4 regions of the Streptomyces sp. NPDC002536 genome follow, and region 1 is predicted to be linked to each of the others. Evidence: riboswitches for the same ligand, from Rfam matches in the RefSeq annotation. Region 1 holds a riboswitch; each other region holds the start of a gene.
The links. A riboswitch is a leader RNA that binds a small molecule or an ion and turns the genes downstream of it on or off. The one in region 1 is predicted to bind cobalamin.

Region 1 (7,196 bases):
TGACCGACGCCAAGTTCGACCTGTCCTTCGGGCTGCTGGACACCGACCGTCCGGCGGCGCTCGTCCGCCATCGCCGGTCCGCGCTGGACACGGCGACGGGCGAGGAACTGGGCCGGTCCTTCGCCGCGTTGCTGGGTGCGGTCGCAGCCGACCCCGGGATCCGGCTGTCCCGGCTGCCCGGCCGGGCCGTCGAGCGGGACGATGACGGCCACCCGGCCGAGGTCCTGCTGCGCGCCCACCCCGAGGTCGCCGAGGCCGTCGTACCGCACCCCGCCGCCGGGCCGCTGCTGGCCTACGCCGTGCTGCGGCGGACCGACGGCCCGTCACCGGCCCGGCTGCGCGCCTGCCTGCGTGCCGAGCTGGCGCCGGAGTCGGTCCCCGCCGCCGTCGTCCTGCTGGACGCGATGCCGCGCACGCCCCGGGGCACGGTGGATACGGCCCGGCTGCCGGGAGCCCCGGCGGTGCCGGCCCCGGACGGACCGCGGGCGGCCGCGGTGACGGAGGCGTTCGCCGCCGTACTGGGCCGGGCGCCCGGCCCGGACGACGACTTCTTCGCCCTGGGCGGGCAGTCGTTGACCGCCGTGCAGCTGGCGGAGCAGCTGCGCTCCGGCCTCGGGCTGCCGCTGAACGGCCTGGACGTCATGCAGTGCCGCACCCCGCGCGCCGTCGCGGCCCTGCTGGAGACGCGGGCGACGGAGCAGGCGGCTGCACGGCCGTCGGCGCGCCCGCGCCGCTCCCGCCCCGGCACCGTCCTGGTGACCGGTGGCACGGGCGGCGTCGGCTCCTTCGTCCTGCGCGAACTCGCGGCCCGCGGACGGCCGGTCCTGGCGCTCGCCCGCCCGGAGTCGGCGCACCTGGTGGCCGGTGACGGCGTGGACGTCGTCGAGGGCGACCTGAGCGACCTCGACGGTCTGCGCGACGCCGTCGCAAGCGCGGACGCGGTGATCCACGCCGCCTGCACCTTCACGCGTCCGGAAGTGGACGTGGCGGCGATGGAGGCAATGACCGGAGCGTGGTGCCGCGGACCGTTCGTCTTCGTCAGCAGCGTGGACGCCTACGGGCACCCCGCGGACGCACGGGTGGCCGAAGGTGCGGAGCCCGGGGAGCCGCTGAGCCCGTACGGACGGGCCAAACTCGACTGCGAGCGGCTGCTGTTGAATGCGGCGGGCCACGGCGACCGGGGCGGTGCGAGCGCCGTACGGTCCCCCATCGTCTGGGGCCCGCACGCCCGGCTGCGCGACCAATTGCAGTGGGGGGCGACCGGGATCCTGTACCAGGCCGCCGCCGACGGCCGGCCGATCGTCCTGCCCGGGCCCGGCACCCACGGCCACGGCTGGTACGGCGCGCCCTGGGTGCACGCCGCCGCCCTGGCGCGGGCCGTGACCGCCTGCCTCGACGATCCGGTGCACGGCGTGGCCAACGCGGTAAGCGGGCACGTCGCGTGGCCGGAGCTGGCGGCCGAACTGGTGGAGCTGCTCGGCAGCAACAGCCGGGTCCTGTACGGGGAGGAGGTGCACCCGGACCTGGACCACCACTGGCACTACCGCGCGGACCGGCTGGCGGACGCCCTGCGCCCGCGGCCGGGCGAGGACCTGCGCACGGTGCTCGCCTCGATGACGGCCTGACGCGCCGGCGTGACGGGGCCGGTTCCCGGACCGGCCCCGCCACGGGCCACTCCGCCCAAATCCCCGGCGCCGGATCACAGTTGGGTAAAACACGTCCGACCGGAGGGGTGTGTGACATTGCACATGTCACATCCTTCTCACCATGAGAAGGTTAAGAGCCCTGATAGCGTCCGCCGCCGCGATCGGCGGAGTCCTCGCGGGCGTCACGCCCGCCTCCGCATCCCTTCCCGCGCCCGGCAACACCGGCCAGGGGAAGCTCACATGGAGCTCCTGCAACGACGCCACCACTCCCGCGCTGCAGTGCGCCATGCTCGACGTGCCCCTGGACTATGCGCATCCGGACGGCACCAGGATCAAGCTCAAGCTGAACCGCCTCCCGGCCACCGCGCCCAGGAGCAGGCAGCAGGGGCCGATCCTGCTGAACCCCGGCGGCCCCGGCGACTCCGGCCTGTGGATGCCCGCCTACATCTCCGGAAAGATCCCCCAGGACGTCGCCTCGACGTACGACTGGATCGGCTTCGACCCGCGCGGCACCAACGCCAGCGAGCCGCACATCACCTGCGACGCGCACTACTTCGACGCCGAGCGGCCCGACTACCAGGTCAGCAAGGGCACTTCGCAGGCGTGGCTGGAGAAGTCGGCCACGTACGCGGCCGACTGCGCCGCGCACTGGAGCCGGTTCCTCCCGCACATGACCACCGTCGACAACGCGCGCGACATGGACAGCATCCGGCGGGCCCTCGGCGCCCAGAAGATCAACTTCTATGGCGGCTCGTGGGGGACCTCACTGGGCTCGACGTACGGTCAACTCTTCCCCTCGCACGTGCGCCGGATGGTCCTCGACAGCATCGTCGGCCCCACCATCAGCTGGTACGACCACAACATCCTGCAGGACAAGGAGCACCAGCGCCGGTTCGACGCCTTCGCGGCATGGACCGCCAAGGCCGACTCCGTCTACCACCTGGGCACCGACGCCGCCACGGTGAAGCAGAAGTACTACCAGGTCGAGGACGCGCTGCGCACCGCCCCGGTGGCCGCCGCCCCGGCCCCCGGCAGGATCGGTCCCGCCGAGTTCGAGGACACCTTCTACGGCGGCGGCTACAACTTCCTGCGCTGGCCGCGGATGGCGACCGTGCTGTCGGCCTACCTCACCCGGCACGACACCCGCCCGCTGGCGATCGCCTACAACAGCTACGCGGCCCCCGGCGCCGACGACGGTACGTTCCCGGCGTACAACGCGGTCCAGTGCACCGAGAACGACTGGCCGCGCGACTGGGAGTTCTGGAAGAAGGACCAGGCCGGGGTCGACGCCGTCGCCCCCTTCTACACCTACAACAACATGTGGTACAACGCCGCCTGCATGTTCTGGCCCTACCAGGGCGACCGGGCCGGCCGGCTGAAGATCACCGGCAAGGGCCTGCCGCCCGTCCTGCTCTTCCAGGCCACCGAGGACGCCGCCACCCCCTACCCGGGCGCCGTCGCCATGCACAAGGCACTGCCCGGATCGAAGCTGGTCGTCCAGAACGGCGGCAGCTTCCACGAGATCCTCTTCCACGGCAACGCCTGCCTGGACGACACCTTCACCGCCTACCTGCGCGACGGCGCCCTCCCCTCCGGCAAGGGCTTCGTCGCCAGGACCTGTGCCCCCGAGCCCGACCCGGCACCGGTCTACGTGACCCCGCCGCCCGCCTCGTTGAAGGCCGGGGCCGCGCTTCCGCCCACCGACCCGCAGGCTGTTCACGGCGTCCGATGAAGTTGCTCATGCCGACCTGACGGCCTGGACCGGCACCGCGCGCCGGTCCAGGCCCTTTCACGTTCAGGAGGCCGTGCCGTCCAGCTCCTTGCGCACCTCACGGGCCGCCGCCACGAGGTTCTCCAGGGAAGCGCGAACCTCCGTCCAGCCGCGAGTCTTCAGACCGCAGTCGGGGTTGACCCACAGACGCTCGCCCGGGATCGCGGCCAGGCCCTTCCGCAGCAGATCCGCCGCCTCGGCGGCACCGGGGACACGGGGCGAGTGGATGTCGTAGACGCCGGGGCCGACTTCGCGCGGGTACCCGGCCGCGGCCAGCTCACCGGCGACCTGCATGTGGGAGCGGGCTGCCTCCAGGCTGATGACGTCGGCGTCGAGGTCGTCGATGGCGGTCAGGATGTCGCCGAACTCCGCGTAGCACATGTGCGTATGGATCTGGGTGTCCGGCCGGATGCCACTGGTGGCGAGGCGGAAGGCCTCGGTGGCCCAGGCGAGGTACGCCGCATGGTCGGCCCTGCGCAGCGGGAGGGTCTCGCGCAGGGCGGGCTCGTCGGCCTGGATCACCGAAGTGCCCGCCGCTTCCAGGTCGTTCACCTCGTCGCGCAGCGCGAGGGCGACCTGCCGGGCGGTCTCGGCGAGCGGCTGGTCGTCGCGGACGAAGGACCAGGCGAGCATGGTGACGGGCCCGGTCAGCATGCCCTTGACCGGCCGATGGGTGAGCGACTGGGCGTAGCGGGTCCAGCGGACGGTCATCGGTTCGGGGCGGGAGATGTCACCGGCGAGGATCGGCGGGCGGACGTAGCGGGTGCCGTAGGACTGGACCCAGCCGTGCCGCGTGGCCAGGTAGCCGGTGAGCTGTTCGGCGAAGTACTGGACCATGTCGTTGCGTTCGGGCTCGCCGTGGACGAGCACGTCGATGCCGGCCTTCTCCTGGAAGGCGACGACCTCGCGGATCTCGGCCTCGATGCGCTCCTCGTAGGCAGCCGTGCCGATGCGTCCGGCACGCAGGCCGGCACGGGCGGTGCGCAGCTCGGTGGTCTGCGGGAAGGAGCCGATGGTGGTGGTCGGCAGCAACGGCAGGCCGAGACGGTCGCGTTGGGCCGCTGCGCGCAGGCCGTAGGGTTGCGAGCGGTGCGTGTCGGCCTCGGTGACGGCGGCGCTGCGGGCGCGTACCGCCGGGTCGTGGGCGATGGCGGAACCCGCGCGGGAGGCCAGGTCGGCGCGGTTGGCGGCGAGTTCGGCCGCGACGGAGTCGGTGCCGCGCTCCAGCGCGCGGGCCAGCGTGACGATCTCGCCCGTCTTCTGACGGGCGAAGGCGAGCCAGCGGACGATCTGCAGGTCGATGTCCCGTTCGGCCGTGGCGTCGAGCGGGACGTGCAGCAGCGAGCAGGAGGCCGCGACGTCGACGCGGCCGGCGAGGCCGAGGAGGGTGCCGAGGGTGGCCAGCGACTTCTCCAGGTCGTCGATCCAGACGTTGCGGCCGTTGACCACGCCGGCGACCAGGCGCTTGCCGGGCAGTCCGCCGACGGCCGCGAGGTCGTCGAGGTTGGCGGCCGCGGACCGGGTGAAGTCCAGGGCCAGGCCCTCGACCGGGGCCTTGGCCAGGACCGGCAGGGCCTCGCCGAGACGGTCGAAGTAGGAGGCGACCAGCAGCTTCGGCCGGTCGGTGAGGGCGCCCAGTTCGCGGTAGGCGCGGGCGGCGGCGTTCAGTTCGGCCGGGGTGCGGTCCTGGACCAGGGCGGGCTCGTCGAGCTGCACCCACTCGGCGCCGGCGGCCCTGAGGTCCGCCAGCACTTCGGCGTAGACGGGCAGCAGCCGGTCGAGGAGCGTGAGCGGTTCGAAGCCGGGCCCGACGCCGGGCGCGGGCTTGGCCAGCAGGAGGTAGGTGACGGGGCCGACCAGCACGGGGCGCGCGGCCAGGCCCAGCGCGAGGGCCTCCTCGAGCTCGGCGACCTGCTTGGCGGAGTCGGTGGTGAAGACGGTGTCGGGACCGAGTTCCGGGACCAGGTAGTGGTAGTTGGTGTCGAACCACTTGGTCATCTCCAGCGGCGCCACGTCCTGGGTGCCGCGGGCCATCGCGAAGTAGCCGTCCAGGGCGTCGGCTTCGACGGCCGCGCGGTGCCGGGCGGGGATCGCACCGACCATGACGCTGGTGTCCAGGACGTGGTCGTAGTACGAGAAGTCACCGGTCGGCACCTCATGGATGCCGGCCTCGGCGAGCTGCCGCCAGGTGGTGCGGCGCAGTCCGGCGGCCGTCTCCCGCAGGGCGTCGGCGGTGACGCGGCCCTGCCAGTAGCCCTCGATCGCCTTCTTCAGTTCACGGTTGCGGCCTTGGCGCGGGTAGCCGTACACGGTGGCGCGCGCTGCCGCGGCTGCGGACTTGCTGGTCACAAAACTCTCCTTCGCGAGCTGCTTCCTGGATCTCGGAACGCCGCGAGAACGCGAAGGGGTTGGCGGACGGGCCACGCCACAGCCGTGGAGCGCCCGTTCGATGTAAACGCCGACCCGCCCTCGAGGTCACCGAGATCTCCGCGCGCGAACGGTCGCACGCGGGCAACGGGCAGGTCTTCGGACTCACGGGCGCGCCTGCCGAAGGCAGACACCTAATGGCCGTCGCTTCCCGGACCCGTCACGGGGCCCAGTGCGTATGACGGCGGTCGTTCCCGCTCACCGCTGCGGGGCAGTCCCGGATTCCCACCGGGTTCCCTCTTGCGACGCGCCTGCCTGGCGAGCAGGGCGAACCAGCTGCACGCGCCACCCTAGGGCGGGGATCCGGTACTTGAACAGCGGTGTTCACATGCCGGTCGCACAAGGCCGTGTGTCATGAACCACGTTTGGGCCCTCCTTGTGCCCGGCACCGAAGCGCCCCGTAAGGGGCGCGGGGCGGTGACTTTGTGCGGCTCCGCCGCGTGGGCGCGATCGGCCACGACGCTCCCGCAGTCGAGGTTCTCGGGGCTGCGCCCCGGACCCCTGGGGTGGTGCGTCGGCTGCAGGCCGGTGGGGGCTGATCGCGCAGTTCCCCGCGCCCCTTACAGAGGCGCACCGCACCCACGAGCGAAGATCCGCCGGACAGGCCCTGGCACCGCGGCGTTGTCAGTGGTCGGTGCGACGATCGTCCCGGCGGCGCGAACACGTGCCGCGTCCTGCGGTTACGAAGAACGAGGAGTGAGTCCCGTGCGCATCGTGGTCAGTGAATTCATGAGCCTGGACGGCGTCGTGCAGGCACCCGGCGGAGCCGAGGAGGACACCGACGGCGGCTTCGCCCACGGCGGCTGGTCGCACCCGTTCTTCGACCCGGAGGTGATGGGCGGGGCCATCTCCGAGGCCCTGGACAGGACCCAGGCACTGTTGTTCGGGCGCCGCACGTGGCAGACGATGGCCGCGGCGTGGCCGGAGCGGGCCGGCGATCCGTTCGCCGACCGGATGAACTCCATCCCGAAGTACGTCGTGACCGGGACCCTGGAGGACGCCGAGCTGACGTGGAACAACACCACGCGCATCCCCGGCGACCAGGCCCTGGCCCGCATCCGCGAACTGCGAGCGGCCGACGGCGGCGACCTGCAGGTCATGGGCAGCCCCACGCTCGTCCGCACCCTGCTGAGCGAGGGCCTGGTCGACGAGCTGCGGCTCATCATCACCCCGGTGCTCCTCGGCGGCGGGAAGAGGATCTTCACCGACGACGGTGTGCTGCGCACCTTCGAGCTGGTCTCCTCGGTCACCAGCGGCACGGGTGCACACGTGTGCACCTACCGGCCGGCTCCCAAGGGGTAGAGGCGTGGAAGCCGCCTACCTACGCGCGTAGTCCGGCAGCGGCTCCCACA
Region 2 (7,196 bases), on a different contig from region 1:
CGCCTCCAGGTGCCCGACTTCCAGCTGCTGTTCGGCCAGTAGACCTCGACGGTGAACACGCGAACGCCTGTAGACGCCCTGACGTTCACGGTCGGACATCAGCATTGCCTCCACTGCGCCCGGCCGGTCTCCCAGCTCGTACCGGACCTGACTGACGTGGTAGTGAAGCGAAGCCGGGTCGTAGGACCCAAAGGCCTTCCCGCGCGACTCCGCCCTGTCCATAGCCGCCTCTGCTTCACGGATGTACTTGAGCGCATTGCTTCTGTCACCCGTCTGTGCCGCAGCATGCGCTTGTTGGCCGGTGAGGAAAGCCTTCATACGCGGTCCCGCCTTGGGAGATGCCTCGGAGGCAGCATCTGCAAGCTCTACGGCCTTGCCCCCGTGACGAAGGTCCACGGCCTGCACCGACATTCCGCGCAGCGTCGTGCAATAAGTCAAGTGATCCTCTGCGGCGCCCGCCAGCTCCAGAGCCTTGACGTAGTACTGCTGGGCAAGTCCGTGCAATCCCTCATCCACCGCCATATAGCCCGTGAGATAGAGGAGGTCCGATGCTGCGGAGAGTATTGCTTGTCGCACTTCACCAGTTGCCTCTGCCCGTAGGTATGGGGCAACTGTGTTGACCATGAACGACGCTGCCATGGGACGCGCGTGCCGACCGCCGAACTCGTCGTCGAGGTCCGAGACACGTTCAGTCATCGCTTTGACCGTCTTGACTTCATTCATGCCGATGCGGGTCATCCGGCCCGACTGCACCGCCTCGGCGCGCCCCACGACGTCGGGCCATCCCGGGATGGTCAGGGCGACCGAGAAGAGTCCGGCCCCGAGGACGCCTCTGCGCGACGGGTCCATGTCGCCCCTCCCCAGCTCGATCACCCCTTCCACCGCATCCAGCTGCTGCCCCGATTGATCGATCGAAAGCGCGAACCCTGCTTCGCGATGCGTGACGGGGCGCTGAAGCCGCCGTGAGAACGCTTCGACGATGTAGTGCCGCACCCCCTCCTTGGGGGTCGTCCCGGCCAGCCAGTGATGAACTGCGGATGCGTTGTAGCGCAGGGGGGTTCGGTCCTCGGCACCCACCAGGTTCACAGCACGCGCGCACTGGCTCAGAGTCCAGCCGGTTTCCTTGAACAGTCCTTGCAGGGACTCGTTCGGCATGATCGCTCAACTCCTGGCGCCCCGTGGTGCGTTAAACGCTTTAAATCCGCCGCTCCACTGCAACGGTACCGCCGCGCGTGACCCCACGGTTACGTAGAGGCAGGAGAGATCACCGAGAACAGAGGGAGCGCTGCTCCCCGACGACGAGCCGAGGTGGAGCAAGTGACCCGTTCCGTACAGGGATTCACCCGCTGGAAGATCACGTCCGTCAAGGTGCCGGGCAACCCCCTGGTGACGCACGAACTGTACTGCGCCGCCTGCACCAACAGCTCGGGTCCATGCGCGGAGATCGACAGCGCCCTCGACTGGGCCAGGCGGCACTCCGGCACCAACCCCGACCACACCGGCTACCGGGAGATCGCACACCGGCACTGGAAGACCACCCCCGAGGCGCCGATCACTTTGTAGGCCGCCTCCCGCCCGGCCGTCATCGGTCACGATCGGCCGGGCGGGTTCACCTGAGCGGGCTTGGCGAAGTGCGGTGCGTGATCGCGCCCCGAAGGGGCGCGGGACAGTTACATATGCGGCTCCGCCGCGTGGGCGCGACCAGCCACGACGAGCCCGCAGTCGACGCACCACCCCTCCCGCGGAGCGCCTAGTTCCGGTACCGGAACACGATCCGGCCGCGCGTCAGGTCGTACGGCGGGAGCTCCACCAGCACCCGGTCCTCCAGCATGACCTTGATGTAGTTCTTGCGGATCTTCCCGCTGATGTGCGCGAGCACCTGATGGCCGTTTTCCAGCTCCACCGTGAACATGGCGCTGCGCAGGCACTCGACGACCTTGCCCTCGACTTCGATGACGTTCTTGTTCTTCGTCATCGCACCAGCTCCAGGTTGCTGCTCATCGGCCGGGCGCCGATGCCCTCGAACAGCGCCGAGGCCGCTCGGTTGGACTCCTGGACTTCGGTCCAGGCCTCGGCGAACCCGGAGCGGTGCAGCGTCCCCAGCGCGTGGGCCAGCAGCGCCCGCGCGATGCCGCGGCGCTGCTCGCCGGCCCGGACCGCGACCAGCCCGATGCGCGGCCGGTTCACCGTCACCACCCGGATCAGGCCCAGGTAGCGGTCCGGCGCCGCGGCCACCGCGTACTTCGACGGGTCGACGACGGTGTCGCCTTCGGGGCGGGGAATTACTTCCGCGGGCATCGACTGCCACCCGACGGTCGCCTCGACCTCGTCACGGATCGCGCGGTCCACCGCCCGCAGCAGACTCTCGTCCGCCCGGCCGGCGGGCACGATCGTCACGCCCGAGGGTGGCAGGACTTCTTCAAGCCCCGTGATCCGCGGGTCGGTCGGCACGACGTACTCCCGCTCGCGGCGCCGTATCGTGAAACCGGCCCGGCGCCAGCCGGCCGTCAGCTCGACGTCCGCTTCGTCGACCACCGTGTACAACGGCGCCGGCAGTTCCGCCAGCATCGCCTCGGCGAGCCGGTCGAAGGCGGCATCGTGCCAGGCGTCGATACTGACGAACAAGCGCCCGTCGGGCCGGTGTTCCGCATGTCCGCGGCCGACCACCAGGTCGTCATCCAGTGCATGCCATTGCCTGTCCGCGACGCGCGTGATCATCACCGCGTTCTCGCTCAGGCCGGATATGAAAGGCTTCGTGTTCATCGGAGTCCCTTTCCAGGAGTGCCTCGGTCTCAGGCGCTCCTGGCGACACCGAACGTCAGCCGCCGGACCGTGACGGGTTGAGGGAGCACCCATGGGTAACTGTGTTCACGGGTCTCACCTCCATACGACGACTTCACGGTCCACCGCGAAAGTAGCAGCGGGGCGCCGCCTCGCTCAAACCCTTTTCCTGTGAGCTCGTAACGCCTCACCCTTCACCCCGCCGGCAGGTGAATCGTCTTGTGCTCCAGATACTCCGCAAACCCCTCCGGCCCGAACTCCCGCCCCATCCCGGAGGACTTGTAGCCCCCGAAGGGGCCCATCATGTCCAGGCTGAAGGTGTTCACGCAGTACGTCCCCGTACGCACCCTGCGCGCCACCTCCACACCCCGCTCGACGTCCGTCGTCCACACGCTGCCCGACAGCCCGTAGTCCGAGTCGTCGGCGATCGCGACGGCCTCCTCCTCGTCCTCGTAGGGCAGCAGGCAGACGACAGGGCCGAAGATCTCCTCGCGGGCGATGCGCATCGCGTTGTCCACGTCCCCGAAGAGCGTCGGCTCGACGTACCAGCCCTTCTCCCGGCCGGCCGGACGGCCGCCGCCCGCGAGGATCTTGGCTCCTTCCTCCCGCCCGAGCGCGATGTACTCCAGCGAGCGGTCCCGCTGCCGCCGCGTCACCAGCGGGCCGACCGCGGTCGCCGGGTCGAGCGGGTCGCCGACGGTCAGCTCCGAGGCGGCAGCGGCCAGCCGCTCGGCGAGCTCCGCGTAGTGGACGCGCGGGGCCAGGATGCGGGTCTGGGCAACGCACGCCTGGCCGTTGTTCATCCAGGCGCTGGGCACGATGCCGGCGACGGCCGCGTCCAGGTCGGCGTCCGGCAGGACGATGGCGGCGGACTTGCCGCCCAGTTCGAGCGTGACGCGGGTCAGGTTGCGCGCGGCGACCTCCATCACGCGCTTGCCCGCCGCGACCGACCCGGTGAAGGCCACCTTGTCGACGCCGGGGTGCCCGACGAGGTACTCGCCGGTCTCCCGCCCGGCGGGCAGGACCGACAGCACGCCCTCCGGCAGCCCGGCCCCCGCGGCGATCTCCGCGAGGAGGTACGCGTCCAGCGGCGTCTCGGGCGACGGCTTGAGGATCACCGAGCAGCCGGCCAGCAGCGCGGGCGCCAGCTTCGTGGCCGCGGTGAACTGCGGCACGTTCCAGGGCACCACGGCCGCCACCACGCCGACCGGCTCGCGCCGCACGAGCAGCGGGCCGAGCGCGCCGGGGCGGCGTTCCTCGTAGGGGAAGTCGCGGGCGACGGAGATGGCGCAGTCCCACACCATCACCGCGCCGAGCGCCTGCGCGAGGACGCTCCAGGAGTAAGGGGAGCCGTTCTGCGCGGAGATGACGCGGGCGAACTCCTCGTGCCGGGCGGCGATCGCGTCCTTGATGCGGGTGACGACGGCGATCCGCTCCTCCGGCGGCAGGCCCGACCAGACCCCGGAGTCGAAGGCGGTACGGGCCGCGGCCACGGCCCGGTCGACGTCGGCGGGCGCGGCGTGCGGCACGCGCCCGATGGTCTCCTCGGTGTGCGGCGAGACGACGTCGAGCACGGCGTCCGTCGCCGGTTCCACCATGGTGCCGCCGATGAAGAGCCGGTCGTGCTCGGCGATTCCGGTCATCCGTGAACCCTCCGTATCTGACGTCCCATCAGATGCTCCATCAGATGGGGATAGCAGCTCCCCGCGGGACGGGCAATGCATGTGCGGTGCGTAACCGCCCCACCACGGATGCAGGCGTCCGGTTAAGGTGTCCGGAACAACTTCATCCCACCTCGGAACGGGGGAAGCCGGTGCGAATCCGGCGCTGACCCGCAACCGTGAGCAGGGCCCAGGGGGCCTGTGAGCCGGAGTACCCGCGCCGAGGAGGAAAAGGCTCACCCGTCGAGGTATGCGGGGCCGGGCCGGTGCCCCGCGCCCCTGCGCGGCGACCGCCGCGCGGCTGCGTACGCCCTCCCGTACGGACTCGTACAGACACCGAGAGGCACCGACCCCCATGGCCCCCTCCTTCGCCGTCCACGCGCGCCGCGGCGCCGCGGCCCTGGCCACCGCCGCCGTGCTGGGCGCCGCCGCAGCGCCCGCGGCCTTCGCCGACGGCTCCCCGTCCCCGGCGGCCCCGGGTCTGTACGGCGCCAAGGACCCCAAGTTCGACGGTGTCTTCCGGCAGTCGCTCGCCCTCGTCGCCCAGCACGCGGTGGGCGTCTCCCCGGCCCCCGCGGCCGTGGACTGGCTGGCGGGCCAGCAGTGCTCCGACGGCGGCTTCGCCGGCTACCGCGCCGACACCGGCAAGGCCTGCGACCCCAAGGCCGGCGAGTTCACGGACGCGACCTCCGCCGCCGTGCAGGGCCTCGCGGCCGTGGGCGGCCGGGACGCGGCCGTGCAGAAGGGCCTCGGCTGGCTCAAGGAGCACCAGAACGAGGACGGCGGCTGGGGCATGAGCCCCGGCGCGGCCAGCGACGCCAACTCCACCTCCATCGCGGTCGGCGCCTTCGCCGCCGCGGGCCAGGACCCGGCGAAGGCCACCGGCAAGAGCGGCAAGAGCCCGTACGACGCGCTGCTGTCCTTCCAACTCGGCTGCGACAAGAAGGAGGACGAGCGCGGCGCGTTCGCCTACCTGCCGCAGAACGGCGAGCTGCAGGCCAACGACCTCGCCTCGACCGCGGCCGCCCTGGCCGCCCTCGGCAAGGGCTTCGGGACCGGTGCGCCGGAGCAGGGCGACAAGCCCGTCAAGCCGCTGGACTGCGCGGGCGACGAGAACGCGAAGCCCAAGGACGCGGCCGCGGCGGCCGACGCCGTCGCCGGCTACCTGGCCAAGAAGCTGGACGCGAACGGCGGGCAGCTGAAGTCCTCGATGCCGGGCGCCCCGGAGGGCCCCGACTTCGGTGCCACCGCCGACGCCGTGATCGCCCTCGCCGCGGGCGGGCACCGCGAGGCGGCCGGCAAGCCGATGGCGTGGCTGCAGTCCAAGGACAGCAAGACCGCCGAGTGGGCCGCGGGCGACCCGGGCCGCCTCGCCAAGCTGATCCTCGCCGCGCGCACCGCGGGCACCGACCCGCGCGCCTTCGGCGGCGCGGACCTGGTGCAGCAGCTCGCCGCGACGGGCCCGAAGGCGGAGGGGCCGGCCATTCCGACGAAGTCCGGGGAGAAGGAAGGGACGAACGGCCGCAGCTTCGGCGGCTGGTGGATCTTCGGCGTCCTCTTCGTCGCCAGCATCGGCGTCGGCTTCCTCCTCAGCAACCGCAGGAAGAAGCAGCTGTGATGCGCAGGATGCACAAGGTGTGCGTCCTGCTCGCGGCCGGGATGCTCGCCGTGCTCGGCGCGGCACCCGCGCAGGCGGCCGGTTACCGCTACTGGTCCTTCTGGCAGGCGGCGGGCGGCGGCAAGGACTGGACGTACGCCACGCAGGGCCCGGCCACCGCACGCCCCGGCGACGGGGAGACGATCGGCTTCCGCTTCGCCGTCAGCGCGGACTCCGCGCAGGCGGCGAAGCCGCGGGGCGCGGCCGACTTCGCGGCGGCGTGCGACGCCACGCCCGCGAAGGACGGCAGCAAGCGGGTGGCCGTCGTCCTCGACTTCGGCACGGCCGCGGACGCCCCCGCGGGCGCCGCCCCGCCTGCCGCGCGCACCGCGTGCGCCCAGGTCGGCACGGACGCGAGCGCCGGGGAGGCGCTGGCCGCGGTGGCGAAGCCGCTGCGCTACAACTCCTCCGCGCTGCTGTGCGCGATCGCCGGGTACCCGGAGTCGGGCTGCGGCGAGCAGGTGGGCAGCGACAGCGGCGAAAGCAAGCCTTCCGCAGCGCCGGAGAAGAAGAAGGACGACGGCGGGCCCTCCGCCGGCCTGGTCGCGGGCATCGCGGCCGTGGCCGTCCTCGGCGCGGCCGCCGTCTGGCAGACCCGCCGCCGGCGCGGATAGGGAAACATCGGGTGAGGAACAGCGGCGCTCTGCACGCCGGCGCATGGTGGATCTGGGCCCTGGGGCTGGCCGCCGCGGCATCGCGGACGACCAACCCCCTGCTGCTCGGCCTGCTCGTCGGCGTCGCGGGCTATGTGGTGGCGGCCCGGCGGACGGACGCGCCGTGGGCGCGCTCGTACGGGGCGTTCCTCAAGCTCGGGCTGGCCGTCATCGGCATCCGCCTGGTCTTCGCGGTGGTCCTGGGCTCGCCGATTCCCGGTACGCACACGCTGCTCACGCTCCCCGAGGTCCCGCTGCCGGACTGGGCGCGCGGGGTGCGCATCGGCGGCCGGGTGACCGCGGAGGGCCTGGTCTTCGCCCTGTACGACGGGCTGAAGCTGGCCGCCCTGCTGATCTGCGTGGGCGCGGCGAACGCCCTCGCCAACCCGGCGCGGCTGCTGAAGTCCCTGCCGGGTGCGCTGTACGAGGCCGGGGTGGCGGTCG
Region 3 (7,196 bases), on a different contig from region 1:
GCGCAGTGGGCGTACGCGACGCTCGCGCTCGGTTCGGCGATGGCGCTGTTCCTCTATCCGCACTCGGTGACGGCCGTCCTCTCCAGCAAGAACCGCAATGTCATCCGGCGCAACACCACCATTCTGCCGCTGTATTCACTGATGCTGGGGCTGCTGGCCATGCTCGGATTCATGGCCGTCGCCGCCGGAATCAAGGTGAAGAACGGGCAGTTGGCGATCCCGCAGCTCTTCGCCGACATGTTCCCGGACTGGTTCACGGGGGTCGCCTTCGCGGCCATCGGGATCGGGGCACTGGTCCCCGCGGCCATCATGTCGATCGCAGCCGCGAATCTCTTCACGCGCAACATCTACAAGGACTTCATCCGGCCGGACTCCTCGCCCGCGCACGAGGCCAAGGTCTCCAAGCTCGCCTCGCTGCTGGTGAAGGTGGGGGCCCTGGTCTTCGTCCTGACCATGGACAAGACGGTCGCCATCAACTTCCAGTTGCTGGGCGGCATCTGGATTCTCCAGACCGTGCCCGCGCTCGTCGGCGGCCTCTTCACCCGGTGGCCGCACCGCTGGGCGCTGCTCGCGGGGTGGGCCGTCGGAATGGGGTACGGGACGTGGCGGGCGTACGAGACGCCGAGCGCCACGCAGGACCACTTCGGCAATACGAACCTGATTCCGTTCATCGGGGAGAAGGGGTACATCGGCCTGACGGCGTTCGCCCTGAACGTGCTCGTGGTCGTCGTCCTGACCTTCGTCCTCAAGGCGGTCGGGGCACCGGACGGTGTCGACCAGACGTCGGCGTCGGACTACACGGCCGATGCGGGTGACCCGGGCGTCAGCCCGGACCTGCCGCCGGCCACGGCGGGGGCGGCCCCGGGCGGGCATTGAGCCCACTCCGCCGGCGGCCTGGTCCGCGACTTGAACCTCACGTCGTGTGAGGCTGCATGGTGGCCCCATGACCACGACATGGAAAGTGGGCCCGCTCGCCGAGGCCAGCGGGCTCACCGTGCGCACATTGCACCACTGGGACGGCATCGGGCTGCTCAGCCCCTCCCAGCGCACCGCCGGCGGGCACCGGGAGTACACGGAGGACGATCTCGTCCGCCTGTATCAGGTGCTGGCCCTGCGCAGGCTGGGGCTGGGCCTGGAGAGCATCGCCGTCTGCCTCGACACCGGGGTCGACCCCGCACGGCTCGTGCGGGATCACCTGGCGACGGTCGAGGCATCGCTCGCCGCGCTCGGTTCGCTGCAACAGCGGCTCGCGCAGCTCGGCGACGCGCTCGACGCCGGGCAGGCGCCGAGCACCGGCATGCTGTGGGACGCGCTGCGGGCGATCGGCGGGACGGGACCCGAGGGCGAGCGCACGCTGCGCCGGCACCTGGACGACGAGCAGATTCAGGTGCTGGAGTCACGGGCCGCGGCCCTCGGGCCCGCGATGCACTACCTCCTGGAGATCGAGTGGCCCGAGCTGTACCGGAGGGCGGAGCGGCTCCGCGTCGACGGGGTACCGCCCACCGACCGGAAGGTCCGGCGGCTGGTTGCCCGCATGGACGAGTTGAGCACCCTGTTCAGCGGCGGCGACGCGGAGATCGGCACCGGTGTGCGGGCGGCCTGGTACGAGGACCCGGCGGCCATGTCGGGTGATCCGGCTGCCGCCGCCTCCGCGGACGAATGGCGCGCGCTCGCCGACTACTTGGCCCTCGCCCGACGCAGCACCGAGGAGGAGATCCGGTCATGAACCGTCCCACCCGCACCCGTATCGCCCTGCTGTCCACGGTCCCCACGCTGCTGACCGTTCCGTACCTCTGCCTCCTCGCTGCGCTGGGCATCACGCCATGGAGCCTCCTCCTTGCCGTGCCGGTCGCTCTCGCCGTGCACGCCGCCGTCACCTTCGTCCGTCTGCGGTCCGTGCGCTCTCAGCCGTGACCGGCCGGGTCTACGTCTGCTGCAACGCCCCGAGAACCCACGGCATGTGCATCTCGGGGGATGCGATGAGCACGGGCGTATCGCCGTCCCGGCACTCCGCTATCAGGAAGTTGGTGAGGTCCGGGCCGGGGTCCGACCGGTACGGCGGACGGACGCGCTCCACGACGAGGGTGCGCGGCACGGCCTTGCGGGCGAAGTGACCAGTGGGATCGGGGGTTGTGGCGAGCAGGCCGGGACCGGCCACAAGGATGTGGAAGCCGTCCACGCTGTAGGGGACATCGCCGATGATCAGGCCCTGGCAGATCTCCTCCTTGCCGGGAACGACCGGGCCGATCTCGACCGTGTCGGTCTCCTGCCGTCGGTCCTGGCGGACTTTCACAACGGCCACGGCGGCCGCCACGGCCAGGACGGGCGCGGCTCCGGCAGCGGCGTACCGCAGGGCCTCCCCCGTCCCGTCCCCCGCATAACCGGCGATGCCCCCCACGATCGCGATGCAGACGCTCGCCGTGGCCGGGATCGCGATCTGCCACGGTGCCCTCAGCCGCGAGGACCCCGAACGGCGGGCCAGCCAGTAGGCGCACCAGAGCGAGTTCAGTACGAGGGCCGCCAGGGCCATGCCTATCGCGGTCGGCATCCGGAAGTCGTCCGTCGGATCCTCGTGGGTGGACTGCCGCAGGCCGTGGAAGTCGATGAAGCGGATGTGCCCGCGCCAGTACCACAGGGTCACCGGGTCGCCCTTCCCGACTGCGGCGAAGACCGGGTACGCCTTCTCGTTCATCCTGACGTGGTGGGGCGTCCCGTCGCGTTCGGCGAGGTCCAGCCAGTACCGCGGTGTCTTGCGGTTGGCGTCCGTCTCGGTGCCCTTCACCGTGGCGCCGACGGGCCGTTCGCAGTCCGGTGCCGGGGCGGTGGCCGGGCAGGGCGAGGCCGCTTTGAAGTCGCGCTCCTCGGCGTGGAGGCCGGGGACGGTGACGAGGAGCAGGATGCCTGCGGCGACCGCGAGGACGAGGCCGGTCACCGCGACAGCGATGGCCGACCGGCGGTCCTTGGGTAACACGTCGGCCCTACGAGCCTTGATCAACATGGCGTCATTGTGCGCCTGCGGTTGCGGGGCCCGCGGGCGGGGTTCCGCCCGTCCCCGCCAGCCGGAGCTCCAGCCGGTCGAGGGCGGCACGTATGCCGTCGCCGTAGGCGTCGTCGCCGAGGGCGTCCGCGTGCTCCCGGGCCCGGGACAGGTGCTCCAGGGCCAGCGGCGCGTTCCCCGTCCTGCGGTAGCTCTCCGCCAGGTTGAGGTGCAGGGACGGGCGGAAACCGCGGACCGCGAGCGAGGCGTGGTGCTCCCGGACCCGGTCGTCGGTCAGCGACTCCGCGGCCTCCAGGGCGCGCAGGTCCCAGGCCAGTTCGTCCTCGGGGTCCGGCTGGACATCGGCCATGTAGTGGGCGAGGACACACCGGTGGAAGGCGTCCCCGTCCGGGCCGATCTCCTGCCAGATCTCGCCGAGGCGCACCCGGGCGCCTTCCGCGTCGCCCTCGCGGTGCAGCGTCACCGCGGCCTCGATGCGGGTCATCGTCGCGTCCTCGTGTGTCATGGCGGCCTCGCCCTCCTCCGTCACCGGCTTCGTCACCGACTGTGATGGAGCGTACGAGGAGGGTCTGACAACGGCCCGGATCCCGCGGTCACGCGAACGACGGCGCGATCCGCTCATGGATCAGCCGGAGTTGAGCCGGTACGTCCGCCGCGTCCGGAAGGTCGCACCCGGAAGGTCGCATCCGGAAGGTCGCATCCGGCGAACGCCCCGACCAGGATCGACAGCCGGCGGCGAAGGCGAACCGGCCGCAGCAGGAGCGGAAGTCGCCCCGATGCATGATGCCGCCGTGGCCGCCGTGACACCTCCCGCGCCCCGCGAACGGCCCCCTCACCGCCTCCGCGCGCCCCGGGCTGACCGTCCCCGCCCCGGGCGGCTCCCAGGCCCCTGAAGCCCCCTCGACGCACCACCCCGGCGCCGCCCAGGCGTTGCCCCGACACCGCCTCAACAGCCCTCAACCCCCCCGCCCGTTAGCACATTCCGCAACCGCCCGACGACGCCCCGACACAACATGTGGGGGCGCTCCCGACCCCCGGCACTAGATGTATGCTCGTCCTCGCTGTCGTCGCAGGGGAATCCGGTGGAAATCCGGAACTGTCCCGCAACGGTGAATGTATGCGCATATGCGCTCCACAAGTCCGAGGACCTGCCGCCAGCGCGCCCACGTCCGAGCCGCCCCAGGGCCCGGCATGGGTGATGAACACGTCCGGGCCCCGCGGGTTGGGCCGATGGGCGCTGTCCGGCATGCCCCGAAGAAGTGTGCCGGTACGCGTTCCGTCGAGCGCCTCCCGAGCGGCCCCAGCCGACCAGCCGAGCGAGGGAGAGCCACACGTGACCATCGCGCCCGCCGATCCGGTCTCAGCAGCCACTGCGGAGGAGACCGGTGGCCCCGGGACCGCGCTGCTGCGCACCCTGACCGATCTCACTGCCGATCTGCCCGCCACCGACCCCGGCAAGGTCGCCGCCGCCGCGCTGCGCGGCCGGCACCCCGGGTCGGACGAGGCCGAGCTGCGGTCCCTGGCCACCGAGGCCGCCGCCGGGCTGATCGCCGAGGAACCGCAGTACTCGCGGCTCGCGGCGCGGCTGCTCACGCTCGCCATCCGGGAGGAGGCGGCCGGGCAGGGCGCGGTCTCCCTCTCCGCCTCCGTCGCCGTCGGGCACCGTGAGGGCCTGATCGCCGACGACACCGCCGCGTTCGTCGCCGAGCACGCCGAGCGGCTCGACGCGCTCGTGGACGGCGCCCTCGCCGACGGTGCCGACGACCGGTTCGGGTACTTCGGCCTGCGGACGCTCCACAGCCGCTACCTGCTCCGGCACCCGATCACCCGCAACGTGATCGAGACGCCGCAGCACTTCCTGCTGCGCGTCGCCTGCGGTCTGGCCGAGGACCACTCCGTCCGGGCCCTGGAGGACGTCGCCGAGCTCTACCGGCTCACCAGCACGCTCTCGTACCTGCCGTCCTCCCCCACGCTCTTCAACTCCGGCACGCGCCACCCGCAGATGTCGTCCTGCTACCTGCTGGACTCGCCGCTGGACGAGCTGGACTCGATCTACGACCGCTACCACCAGGTCGCGCGGCTGTCGAAGCACGCGGGCGGCATCGGGCTCTCCTACTCCCGCATCCGCTCCCGCGGTTCGCTGATCCGCGGCACCAACGGGCACTCCAACGGCATCGTGCCGTTCCTGCGCACCCTCGACGCCTCCGTCGCCGCGGTCAACCAGGGCGGCCGGCGCAAGGGCGCGGCCTGCGTCTACCTGGAGACCTGGCACGCGGACATCGAGGAGTTCCTGGAGCTTCGCGACAACACGGGCGAAGAGGCCCGCCGCACCCACAACCTCAACATCGCGCACTGGATTCCGGACGAGTTCATGCGCCGCGTCGAGGCGGACGCCGACTGGTCGCTGTTCTCCCCGGCGGACACCCCCAACCTGGTCGACCTGTGGGGCGACGAGTTCGACGCCGCGTACCGCGCGTACGAGGCCCAGGGCAAGGCCGTCAAGCAGATCCCGGCCCGCGTCCTCTACGCCCGCATGATGCGCACCCTCGCGCAGACCGGCAACGGCTGGATGACGTTCAAGGACGCCTCCAACCGCACCGCCAACCAGACCGCCGAGCCGGGCGCGGTCGTCCACTCCTCCAACCTCTGCACCGAGATCCTCGAGGTCACCGACGACGGCGAGACGGCCGTCTGCAACCTCGGTTCGGTCAACCTCGCCGCGCACCTGGGTGCCGAGGGCGAGATGGACTGGGAGAAGCTGGACCGCACGGTCCGCACGGCCGTCACCTTCCTCGACCGCGTCGTGGACATCAACTTCTACCCGACCGAGCAGGCGGGCTCCTCCAACTCCCGCTGGCGGCCGGTCGGTCTGGGCCTGATGGGCCTGCAGGACGTGTTCTTCCGGCTGCGGCTGTCCTTCGACTCGCCCGAGGCGAAGGCGCTCTCCACCCGGATCTCCGAGCGCATCATGCTCGCGGCGTACGAGGCCTCGGCCGACCTCGCCGAGCGGCACGGCCCGCACCCGGCCTGGGAGGCCACCCGCACCGCCCGCGGCGTGCTGCACCCCGACCACTACGCGGACGCCACGGCCACCTGGCCGGAGCGCTGGGACGCCCTGCGCGCCCGGATCACGAAGACCGGCATGCGCAACTCGCTGCTGCTCGCCATCGCCCCGACCGCCACGATCGCCTCGATCGCCGGCGTCTACGAGTGCATCGAGCCGCAGGTCTCCAACCTCTTCAAGCGCGAGACCCTCAGCGGTGAGTTCCTCCAGGTCAACACCTACCTGGTGGAGGACCTGAAGCAGCTCGGCGTGTGGGACGCCACCACGCGCGACGCGATGACCGACGCCAACGGCTCGATCCAGGACCTGAAGTGGATCCCGCAGGAGGTGCGCGACCTGTACCGCACCGCCTGGGAGATCCCGCAGCGCTCCCTGATCGACATGGCCGCGGCCCGCACGCCGTACCTGGACCAGAGCCAGTCGCTGAACCTCTTCATGGCCTCGCCCACCATCGGCAAGCTCAGCTCGATGTACGCGTACGCCTGGAAGCAGGGCATCAAGACGACGTACTACCTGCGTTCGCGCCCGGCGACCCGCATCGCCCGTGCGGCGTCCGGCAATTCGGCCGCCCCCGCCACCATTCCGGTGCAGCAGGCCGCGCCCGACGCGGACGCCATCGCCTGCTCCCTCGAAAACCCCGAGTCCTGCGAGGCCTGCCAGTAATGTCTTCCGAGAAGAACCTGCTCGACCCGGGCTTCGAGCTGACCCTGCGTCCCATGCGGTACCCGGACTTCTACGACCGCTACCGCGACGCGATCAAGAACACCTGGACCGTCGAGGAGGTCGACCTCCACTCCGACGTCGCCGACCTCGCCAAGCTCTCGCCGGGCGAGCAGCACATGATCGGCCGCCTGGTCGCGTTCTTCGCGACCGGTGACTCGATCGTCGCGAACAACCTCGTGCTGACGCTGTACAAGCACATCAACTCCCCCGAGGCGCGGCTGTACCTGTCGCGGCAGCTCTTCGAGGAGGCCGTGCACGTCCAGTTCTACTTGACGCTGCTCGACACCTACCTGCCCGACCCGGAGGACCGCACCGCCGCGTTCGCCGCGGTGGAGAACATTCCGTCCATCCGCGAGAAGGCGCAGTTCTGCTTCAAGTGGATGGACTCGGTCGAGAAGATCGAGAAGCTGG
Region 4 (7,196 bases), on a different contig from region 1:
CAGCGGGCCAGCCAGCCCCACAGCAGTCCGGCGAGCAGGCCGGTGACGCCGAGCACGGCCAGCAGGATCCAGCCCCGGCCCAGGCCGAAGGCGGCCAGGTCGGAGGGGTTGTCGGGGGACTTCACGAGATCCACGGCGAGTTCGACGGGCAGGCCCGGGTCGCGCTTGACGGAGGCCGGTGCGGAGAAGGAGTTGGAGACCTCCAGGCAGACCGTCTTGCCGTCCTTGCCGTCCTGGTCACCGTTCTTCTTCGCCTTGCCCGTCGCGTAGCGCAGGCCGGTGGCCATGACGTCGGTGCGTCCGCTGCCGGCGTCGCTGCCCCGCACGAGCTCCTGCCCGTCCTCGCCCACGGCTCTCAGCAGCACGCCGTAGTCCCGGTCGACCTGCCGGTCCGCGGCCACGCCGGCCGAGGCCCGCAGCTCCTGACCGGGCTTCACCTTGACGCGGTACCAGCGGTGCTCGGAGAACTGCTCGCGGTCGGTGAAGACACCGGCGCCGAGCTCGGGAGCGGTGGCGCAGGCGTTGGCGCCCTGGACGGGCTTGACGGTCTCGACAGGGGTTTCGGACCGTTTGACGAGTTGCTTGACGCGGCCGGTGAGCTCCTTGCGGTGGCGCACCGTGGTGTACGTGCCGCCGGTGGCCTCGGCGATGCAGCTCAGCTGCTCGCGGGTCTTGTCGTCATGGGCCAGGCCGAGGGTGTCCACGGTCAAGTGGCTTCCCTTGGCGGCCAGTTCGCGGGCCACCTCGCAGGGGTCGGGCTGGCCGCAGGTGTCCTCTCCGTCGGTGATGAGGACGATGCGGCGGGTACCGCCGTCGGTGCCGAGGTCCTGGTCGGCACCGCGCAGCGCGAGGCTGATCGGCGTCCAGCCGGTCGGCCGCAGCGTGGCGACGGCCGTCTTGGCCTCGGTCTTGTCCACCTTGCCGACGGGGTACAGCTGCTTGCTGTCCTTGCAGCCGATCTCCTTGTCGTCACCGGGGTAGGTGGCGCCGAGGGTACGGATGCCGAGCCGCACGCCGTCCGGCAGCGCGTCGATGACGTCGTCGAACGCCTGCTGCGCGGCGGACATGCGGGAACCGCCGTCGATGTCGCGCGTACTCATCGAGCCGCTGACGTCGAGGACCAGCTCGACCTTCGGGGAGTCCTTCGGGGGCCCGTCGGCGGCGTGCGCCGGCACCACGCCCCCGGCCAGGGCGGCGAGCAGGGCACACGCACCCGCCGCGAGCCGTCTTGTGATGATCATCCGAGGATCCTAACGGGCCCTCGCGCCCCGTCAGGGGCGCGGGGAACTGCGCGAGCAACCACAGACGGCCCGCAGTCAAAACAGAACCGGAGCTACTCCCCGCCCTCCAACTCGCCCTCGGTCTCCAGGAATGCGTCCCGCAGACCCTCCAGGGTCTGCGGGTCCGGCTTGGCCCACATCCCCCGGCTCTCGGCCTCCAGCAGCCGCTCCGCAATGCCGTGCAGGGCCCAGGGGTTGGCCTCCTGGAGGAAGGCGCGGTTCTCCGGGTCGAGGACGTACGTCTGGGCGAGCTTGTCGTACATCCAGTCGGGCACGACGCCGGTGGTGGCGTCGTAGCCGAACAGGTAGTCCACGGTGGCGGCGAGTTCGAAGGCGCCCTTGTAGCCGTGGCGGCGCATGGCCTCGATCCAGCGGGGGTTGACCACGCGGGCGCGGAAGACGCGGGAGGTCTCCTCGACGAGGGTGCGGGTGCGGACCGTCTCCGGGCGGGTGGAGTCGCCGATGTAGGCCTCGGGGGCGGTGCCCCTGAGCGCCTTGACCGTGGCCACCATGCCGCCGTGGTACTGGAAGTAGTCGTCGGAGTCGGCGATGTCGTGCTCGCGCGTGTCGGTGTTCTTGGCGGCGACCGCGATGCGCTTGTACGCCGTCTCCATCTCCGCCCGGGCCGGGCGGCCTTCGAGGCCGCGGCCGTAGGCGTAGCCGCCCCAGGTCGTGTAGACCTCGGCGAGGTCGGCGTCGGTGCGCCAGTCGCGGCTGTCGATGAGCTGGAGCAGTCCGGCGCCGTAGGTGCCCGGCCGGGAGCCGAAGATCCTTGTGGTGGCGCGGCGTTCGTCGCCGTGCTCGGCGAGGTCGGCCTGGGCGTGGGCGCGGACGTGGTTCTGTTCGGCGGGCTCGTCCAGCGAGGCGGCGAGCCGCACCGCGTCGTCCAGCAGGCCGATCACGTGCGGGAAGGCGTCGCGGAAGAAGCCGCTGATGCGGAGGGTGACGTCGATGCGGGGGCGGCCCAGTTCCTCCGGTCCGATCGGCTCCAGGCCCGTCACGCGGCGCGACGCGGCGTCCCACACCGGACGGACGCCGAGCAGTGCCAGGGCTTCGGCGACGTCGTCACCGGCGGTGCGCATGGCGCTCGTTCCCCACAGGGACAGGCCCACCGACGTGGGCCAGTCGCCGTTGTCGGTGCGGTAGCGCTCCACCAGGGAGTCGGCGAGGGCCTGCCCGGTCTCCCAGGCGAGGCGGCTGGGGACGGCCTTGGGGTCGACGGAGTAGAAGTTGCGGCCGGTCGGCAGGACGTTGACCAGGCCGCGCAGCGGGGAACCCGACGGGCCGGCGGGGACGAAGCCGCCGGCGAGGGCGTGCACCGCGTGGTCGATCTCGTCGGTGGTCGCGGCCAGCCGCGGTACGACCTCGCGGGCGGCGAACTCCAGGATCGCGGCGACCTGTTCACCGTGCCCGGCCGGCACGGCCGCCGGGTCCCAGCCCGCGTCCTCCATGGCCTGGACCAGGGCGCGTGCCTTCTCCTCCGCCTCGTCGGCCGTGGTCCGCGTCGCGGCGGACTCGTCGAGGCCGAGGGCCTCGCGCAGGCCGGGCAGGGCGGCGGTGCCGCCCCAGATCTGCCGGGCGCGCAGGATGGACAGGACCAGGTTGACGCGCTCGGGGCCGGTGGGCGCGTTGCCCAGCACGTGCAGGCCGTCGCGGATCTGGGCGTCCTTGACCTCGCACAGCCAGCCGTCGACGTGCAGCAGGAAGTCGTCGAAGCCGTCGTCCCCGGGACGCTCCTCCATGCCGAGGTCGTGGTCGAGGCGGGCGGCCTGGATCAGGGTCCAGATCTGGGCGCGGATGGCCGGGAGCTTGGCCGGGTCCATGGCCGAGATCTGGGCGTATTCGTCGAGGAGTTGCTCCAGGCGCGCGATGTCGCCGTAGGACTCGGCGCGGGCCATGGGCGGCACGAGGTGGTCGACGAGGGTGGCGTGGGCGCGGCGCTTGGCCTGGGTGCCCTCGCCCGGGTCGTTGACGAGGAAGGGGTAGACGAGCGGGAGGTCGCCGAGGGCGGCGTCGGGGCCGCAGGCGGCGGACAGGCCGGCGTTCTTGCCGGGGAGCCACTCCAGGTTGCCGTGCTTGCCGAGGTGGACCATCGCGTCGGCGCCGAAGCCGCCGTCCTCGCGGGAGGCCGCGATCCAGCGGTAGGCGGCCAGGTAGTGGTGCGAGGGCGGCAGGTCGGGGTCGTGGTAGATGGCGATGGGGTTCTCGCCGAAGCCGCGCGGCGGCTGGATGAGGATCAGCAGGTTGCCGCGGCGCAGGGCGGCCAGCACGATGTCGCCCTCGGGGTTGCGGCTGCGGTCGAGGAACATCTCGCCGGGCGCGGGCCCCCAGTGCTGCTCGACGGCCTCGCGCAGTTCGGCCGGGAGCCCGGCGTACCAGCGCTTGTAGTCGGCGGCCGGGATGCGGACGGGGTTGCGGGCGAGCTGTTCCTCGGTGAGCCAGTCCTGGTCGTGGCCGCCGGCCTCGATGAGGGCGTAGATGAGCTCGTCGCCGTCGCCGGACGCGAGGCCCGGGACCTCCTCGGCGCCGAAGTCGTAGCCCTCCGCGCGCAGTCGGCGCAGCAGGGCGACGGCGCTGGCGGGGGTGTCGAGGCCGACGGCGTTGCCGATGCGCGAGTGCTTGGTGGGGTAGGCGGAGAGCACGAGGGCGATCCGCTTCTCGGCGGCCGGGATGTGGCGCAGGCGGGCGTGGCGCACGGCGATGCCGGCGACGCGGGCGGCGCGCTCGGGGTCGGCGACGTAGGCGGGCAGGCCGTCCTCGTCGACCTCCTTGAAGGAGAACGGGACGGTGATGATGCGCCCGTCGAACTCGGGCACGGCGACCTGGGTCGCGGAGTCGAGCGGGGAGAGGCCCTCGTCGTTCTCCTCCCACGCGCTGCGCGGCCCGGTCAGGCAGAGGGCCTGCAGGACGGGCACGTCCAGGGAGGCGAGGGCGCCGGCGTCCCAGGATTCGTCGTCGCCGCCGGCCGAGGCGTCGGCGGGCCGGGTGCCGCCCGCGGCGAGCACGGTGGTGACGACGGCGTCGGCCGCACGCAGGGCGTCGAGGAGTTCGGGCTCGGGGGCGCGCAGCGAGGCGACGTACAGCGGCAGCGCCCGGCCGCCGGCGTCCTCGACGGCGCCGCAGAGGGCGTCGACGAAGGCGGTGTTGCCGCTCATGTGGTGGGCGCGGTAGTAGAGCACGGCGACGAGCGGGCCGTCGGGGTTCGCCGCCTTCGGGGTGCGCTCCAGCTCGCCCCACGAGGGGGCGGGGGCGGGCGGTTCGAAGCCGTGGCCGGTGAGCAGCACGGTGTCGGAGAGGAACCGCGCCAGCTGGTCGAGGTTGGCGGGCCCGCCGTGGGCGAGGTAGGCGTGGGCCTCGGCGGCGATGCCGATGGGCACGGTCGAGTGCTCCATCAGCTGGGCGTCGGGCGCCTGTTCACCGGTCAGGACGACGACGGGCCGCTCCCCCGCGAGCAGCAGGTCGAGCCCCTCCTGCCACGCGCGGACACCGCCGAGGAGCCGTACGACGACGAGGTCGGTGCCCTCCAGCAGCGCGGGCAGCCCGTCGAGATCCAGCCGGGCGGGGTTGGCGAGCCGGTACGTCACCGGGCCGTCGGCCGCACGGGCGCTGAGCAGGTCGGTGTCGGACGTCGACAGGAGAAGGATGCGCATGCTGCGGCTGGCCTTCCTCGGGGTCCGCGCCCCGGGTGGTCGTGAGGACGGCGGGAGTTCCTGACTCGCCCGGCGTCTCACCGCCGTGCTCACAGTGGCGGGACCGTACCGGAATCACACCGGCTTCCTCCCCTGTCGCCGTCGCTGGCGTGGTCATACTAGCGGGGCGCGCCCCGAAGGGGTGCGGGGAACTGCGCGCTCAGCCCCCACCGCTCCGCAGCCGGTAGACAAGCCCAGCACCGCCGCCCCACCGTGGGTATGCTCGCCGCCATGCCCGCCCCCTCCGATCCCCCTGTCCGCACCGGCGGCGACCGCTGCCCCGGCGCGGTACGGCTGCACGCCGCGGACGACGGTGCACTGGCCCGCGTCCGCCTGCCGGGCGGGCTTCTGACGGTTCGTCAGGCAGAAGCCCTGGCACGGCTGTCCGACGAACTGGGCGACGGCCACCTCGACCTCACCTCCCGCGGCAACGTCCAGCTCCGCGGTCTCCCCGATGCCTGCGGCGGCGAACTCGGCATCCGCCTCCACGAAGCGGGCCTGCTGCCCTCCGAACAGCACGACCGGGTACGGAACGTGGCGGCGACCCCGCTCTGCGGCCTCGACGGCCCGGCTCCCGCCGACGTCCAGGCCTGGTCCCGCGCACTGGACCAACTCCTCTGCGCGAACCCGGACATCACTAAACTTTCCGGACGTTTCCTCTTCGGTCTGGACGACGGCCGCGGCGATATCGCCGCACTCGCCCCCGATGTGACATTGATCGCAACGGACGACGGGCACGCCCTGCTCTCCTACGCGGCGGCCGGCTCCTGCCTGCGCATCCCCGCCGCGCACGCCCCGCGCGCGGCCGTACTCGCGGCCGAGTGGTTCCTGGCCGAGCGCCGCCGCACCGGCAGCACCGCCTGGCGGATCGCCGAGTTCCCCGCCGGACAGCGGCCGCGGCTCGACGTGTTGGGGCAGCGGCTCACCGCCGAAGGCATCGCCGCCGAACCTGCCGAGAGGGCTCCACGGACGGGCGCCCCCACGGCCCCCGGGCTCGTCCCCGGCCCCGGCGGCCGGACCGCGCTGTCGGTCACGGCCCCGCTCGGCCGCCTGAGCACCGGCCAGTGGCGGCAGTTGTACGAGACGGCCGACGCCGCCGGCACGGGCGAACTCCGGGTGACCCCCTGGCGCGGCATCGTCGTCCCAGGCCTGCCGACGGCGACGGCGGCGGCGGCCCGGCTCACGGAACTCGCCGACGCGGGCCTGATCACCTCGACGGAGTCGCCGTGGCACCGCGCGGGCGCCTGCGCCGGCCGCCCCGGATGCGCCAAGTCTCTTGCGGACGTGCGGGCGGACGCGGCGGCCTGCCTCGCGCACGAGCAGCCCCACGGCGGGGAGCCCCTGCCCGTGTACTGGTCCGGGTGCGAGCGGCGCTGCGGCCGGCCGACCGACGGCCGGTGGGTGGATGTGCTGGCGACGGGCGGCGGTTACCGGGTGGGCATATCCGGCGAAGCCGCGCGGACGGTGACAGCAGCAGACCTGGCCGGCGCCGTGGCGACGGCCCGTACCACCACACGATGAACGACAAGGGCGACGAGGGCACAGTGTTCGACTACGACAAGGACGGCGCGTCCATCTACCGCCAGTCCTTCGCCACCATCCGCGCCGAGGCCGACCTCGGCGGACTGCCGCCGGACGTCAGCAAGGTGGCGGTCCGCATGATCCACGCGTGCGGGATGACCGATCTCGTCCGCGACCTGGCCTGGTCCCCGCAGGCCGTGGCCCGCGCCCGCGAGGCGCTGCGCGCGGGTGCGCCGATCCTGTGCGACGCCAACATGGTCGCCAGTGGGGTCACCCGCAAGCGGCTGCCCGCGGACAACGAGGTGCTGTGCACCCTCGCCGACCCGTCCGTGCCCGAACTGGCCCGGCGCATGGGCACCACGCGCAGCGCCGCGGCCCTGGAGCTGTGGCGCGACAGGCTGGACGGCGCGGTGGTGGCGGTCGGCAACGCGCCGACCGCCCTGTTCCGCCTGCTGGAGATGGTCGCGGAGGGCGCACCGCGCCCGGCGGCCGTCCTCGGCATACCGGTCGGCTTCATCGGTGCCGCCGAGTCCAAGGAGGCTTTGGCGGACAACCGGTTGGGGCTGGAGTACCTGGTGGTGCGGGGGCGGCGCGGCGGCAGTGCCATGGCCGCGGCCGCGATCAATGCGATAGCGAGCGAGGAAGAGTGAGCGAGCACAAGCCCGGACGGCTCTACGGAGTGGGCCTCGGCCCCGGCGACCCGTCC

Region 2: another riboswitch for cobalamin. It lies ahead of ACWD4B_RS04665 (prenyltransferase/squalene oxidase repeat-containing protein); the one in region 1 lies ahead of metE (5-methyltetrahydropteroyltriglutamate--homocysteine S-methyltransferase).
Region 3: another riboswitch for cobalamin. It lies ahead of ACWD4B_RS04090 (ribonucleoside-diphosphate reductase subunit alpha); the one in region 1 lies ahead of metE (5-methyltetrahydropteroyltriglutamate--homocysteine S-methyltransferase).
Region 4: another riboswitch for cobalamin. It lies ahead of cobN (cobaltochelatase subunit CobN); the one in region 1 lies ahead of metE (5-methyltetrahydropteroyltriglutamate--homocysteine S-methyltransferase).

What each region holds. Positions count from the first base shown of each region.
Region 1 is NZ_JBSFWU010000083.1:4,145-11,340, reverse strand. Features, by position in the region: gene ACWD4B_RS25905 (condensation domain-containing protein) at 1-1,625, shown strand, start outside; gene ACWD4B_RS25900 (alpha/beta hydrolase) at 1,768-3,378, shown strand; gene metE (5-methyltetrahydropteroyltriglutamate--homocysteine S-methyltransferase) at 3,442-5,766, opposite strand; cobalamin riboswitch at 5,918-6,136, opposite strand; gene ACWD4B_RS25890 (dihydrofolate reductase family protein) at 6,550-7,146, shown strand; gene ACWD4B_RS25885 (helix-turn-helix domain-containing protein) at 7,162-7,196, opposite strand, start outside.
Region 2 is NZ_JBSFWU010000007.1:51,781-58,976, forward strand. Features, by position in the region: gene ACWD4B_RS04640 (tetratricopeptide repeat protein) at 1-1,155, opposite strand, end outside; gene ACWD4B_RS04645 (DUF7848 domain-containing protein) at 1,318-1,563, shown strand; gene infA (translation initiation factor IF-1) at 1,751-1,975, opposite strand; gene ACWD4B_RS04655 (GNAT family N-acetyltransferase) at 1,972-2,763, opposite strand; gene ACWD4B_RS04660 (aldehyde dehydrogenase) at 2,976-4,424, opposite strand; cobalamin riboswitch at 4,533-4,680, shown strand; gene ACWD4B_RS04665 (prenyltransferase/squalene oxidase repeat-containing protein) at 4,798-6,060, shown strand; gene ACWD4B_RS04670 (SCO2322 family protein) at 6,060-6,713, shown strand; gene ACWD4B_RS04675 (energy-coupling factor transporter transmembrane component T) at 6,686-7,196, shown strand, end outside.
Region 3 is NZ_JBSFWU010000006.1:74,004-81,199, reverse strand. Features, by position in the region: gene mctP (monocarboxylate uptake permease MctP) at 1-876, shown strand, start outside; gene ACWD4B_RS04110 (MerR family transcriptional regulator) at 944-1,726, shown strand; gene ACWD4B_RS04105 (hypothetical protein) at 1,723-1,914, shown strand; gene ACWD4B_RS04100 (hypothetical protein) at 1,925-2,998, opposite strand; gene ACWD4B_RS04095 (hypothetical protein) at 3,003-3,503, opposite strand; cobalamin riboswitch at 4,043-4,168, shown strand; gene ACWD4B_RS04090 (ribonucleoside-diphosphate reductase subunit alpha) at 4,332-6,725, shown strand; gene ACWD4B_RS04085 (ribonucleotide-diphosphate reductase subunit beta) at 6,725-7,196, shown strand, end outside.
Region 4 is NZ_JBSFWU010000117.1:1,534-8,729, reverse strand. Features, by position in the region: gene ACWD4B_RS30300 (VWA domain-containing protein) at 1-1,241, opposite strand, end outside; gene cobN (cobaltochelatase subunit CobN) at 1,334-4,930, opposite strand; cobalamin riboswitch at 4,966-5,088, opposite strand; gene cobG (precorrin-3B synthase) at 5,201-6,490, shown strand; gene ACWD4B_RS30285 (precorrin-8X methylmutase) at 6,487-7,140, shown strand; gene ACWD4B_RS30280 (precorrin-2 C(20)-methyltransferase) at 7,137-7,196, shown strand, end outside.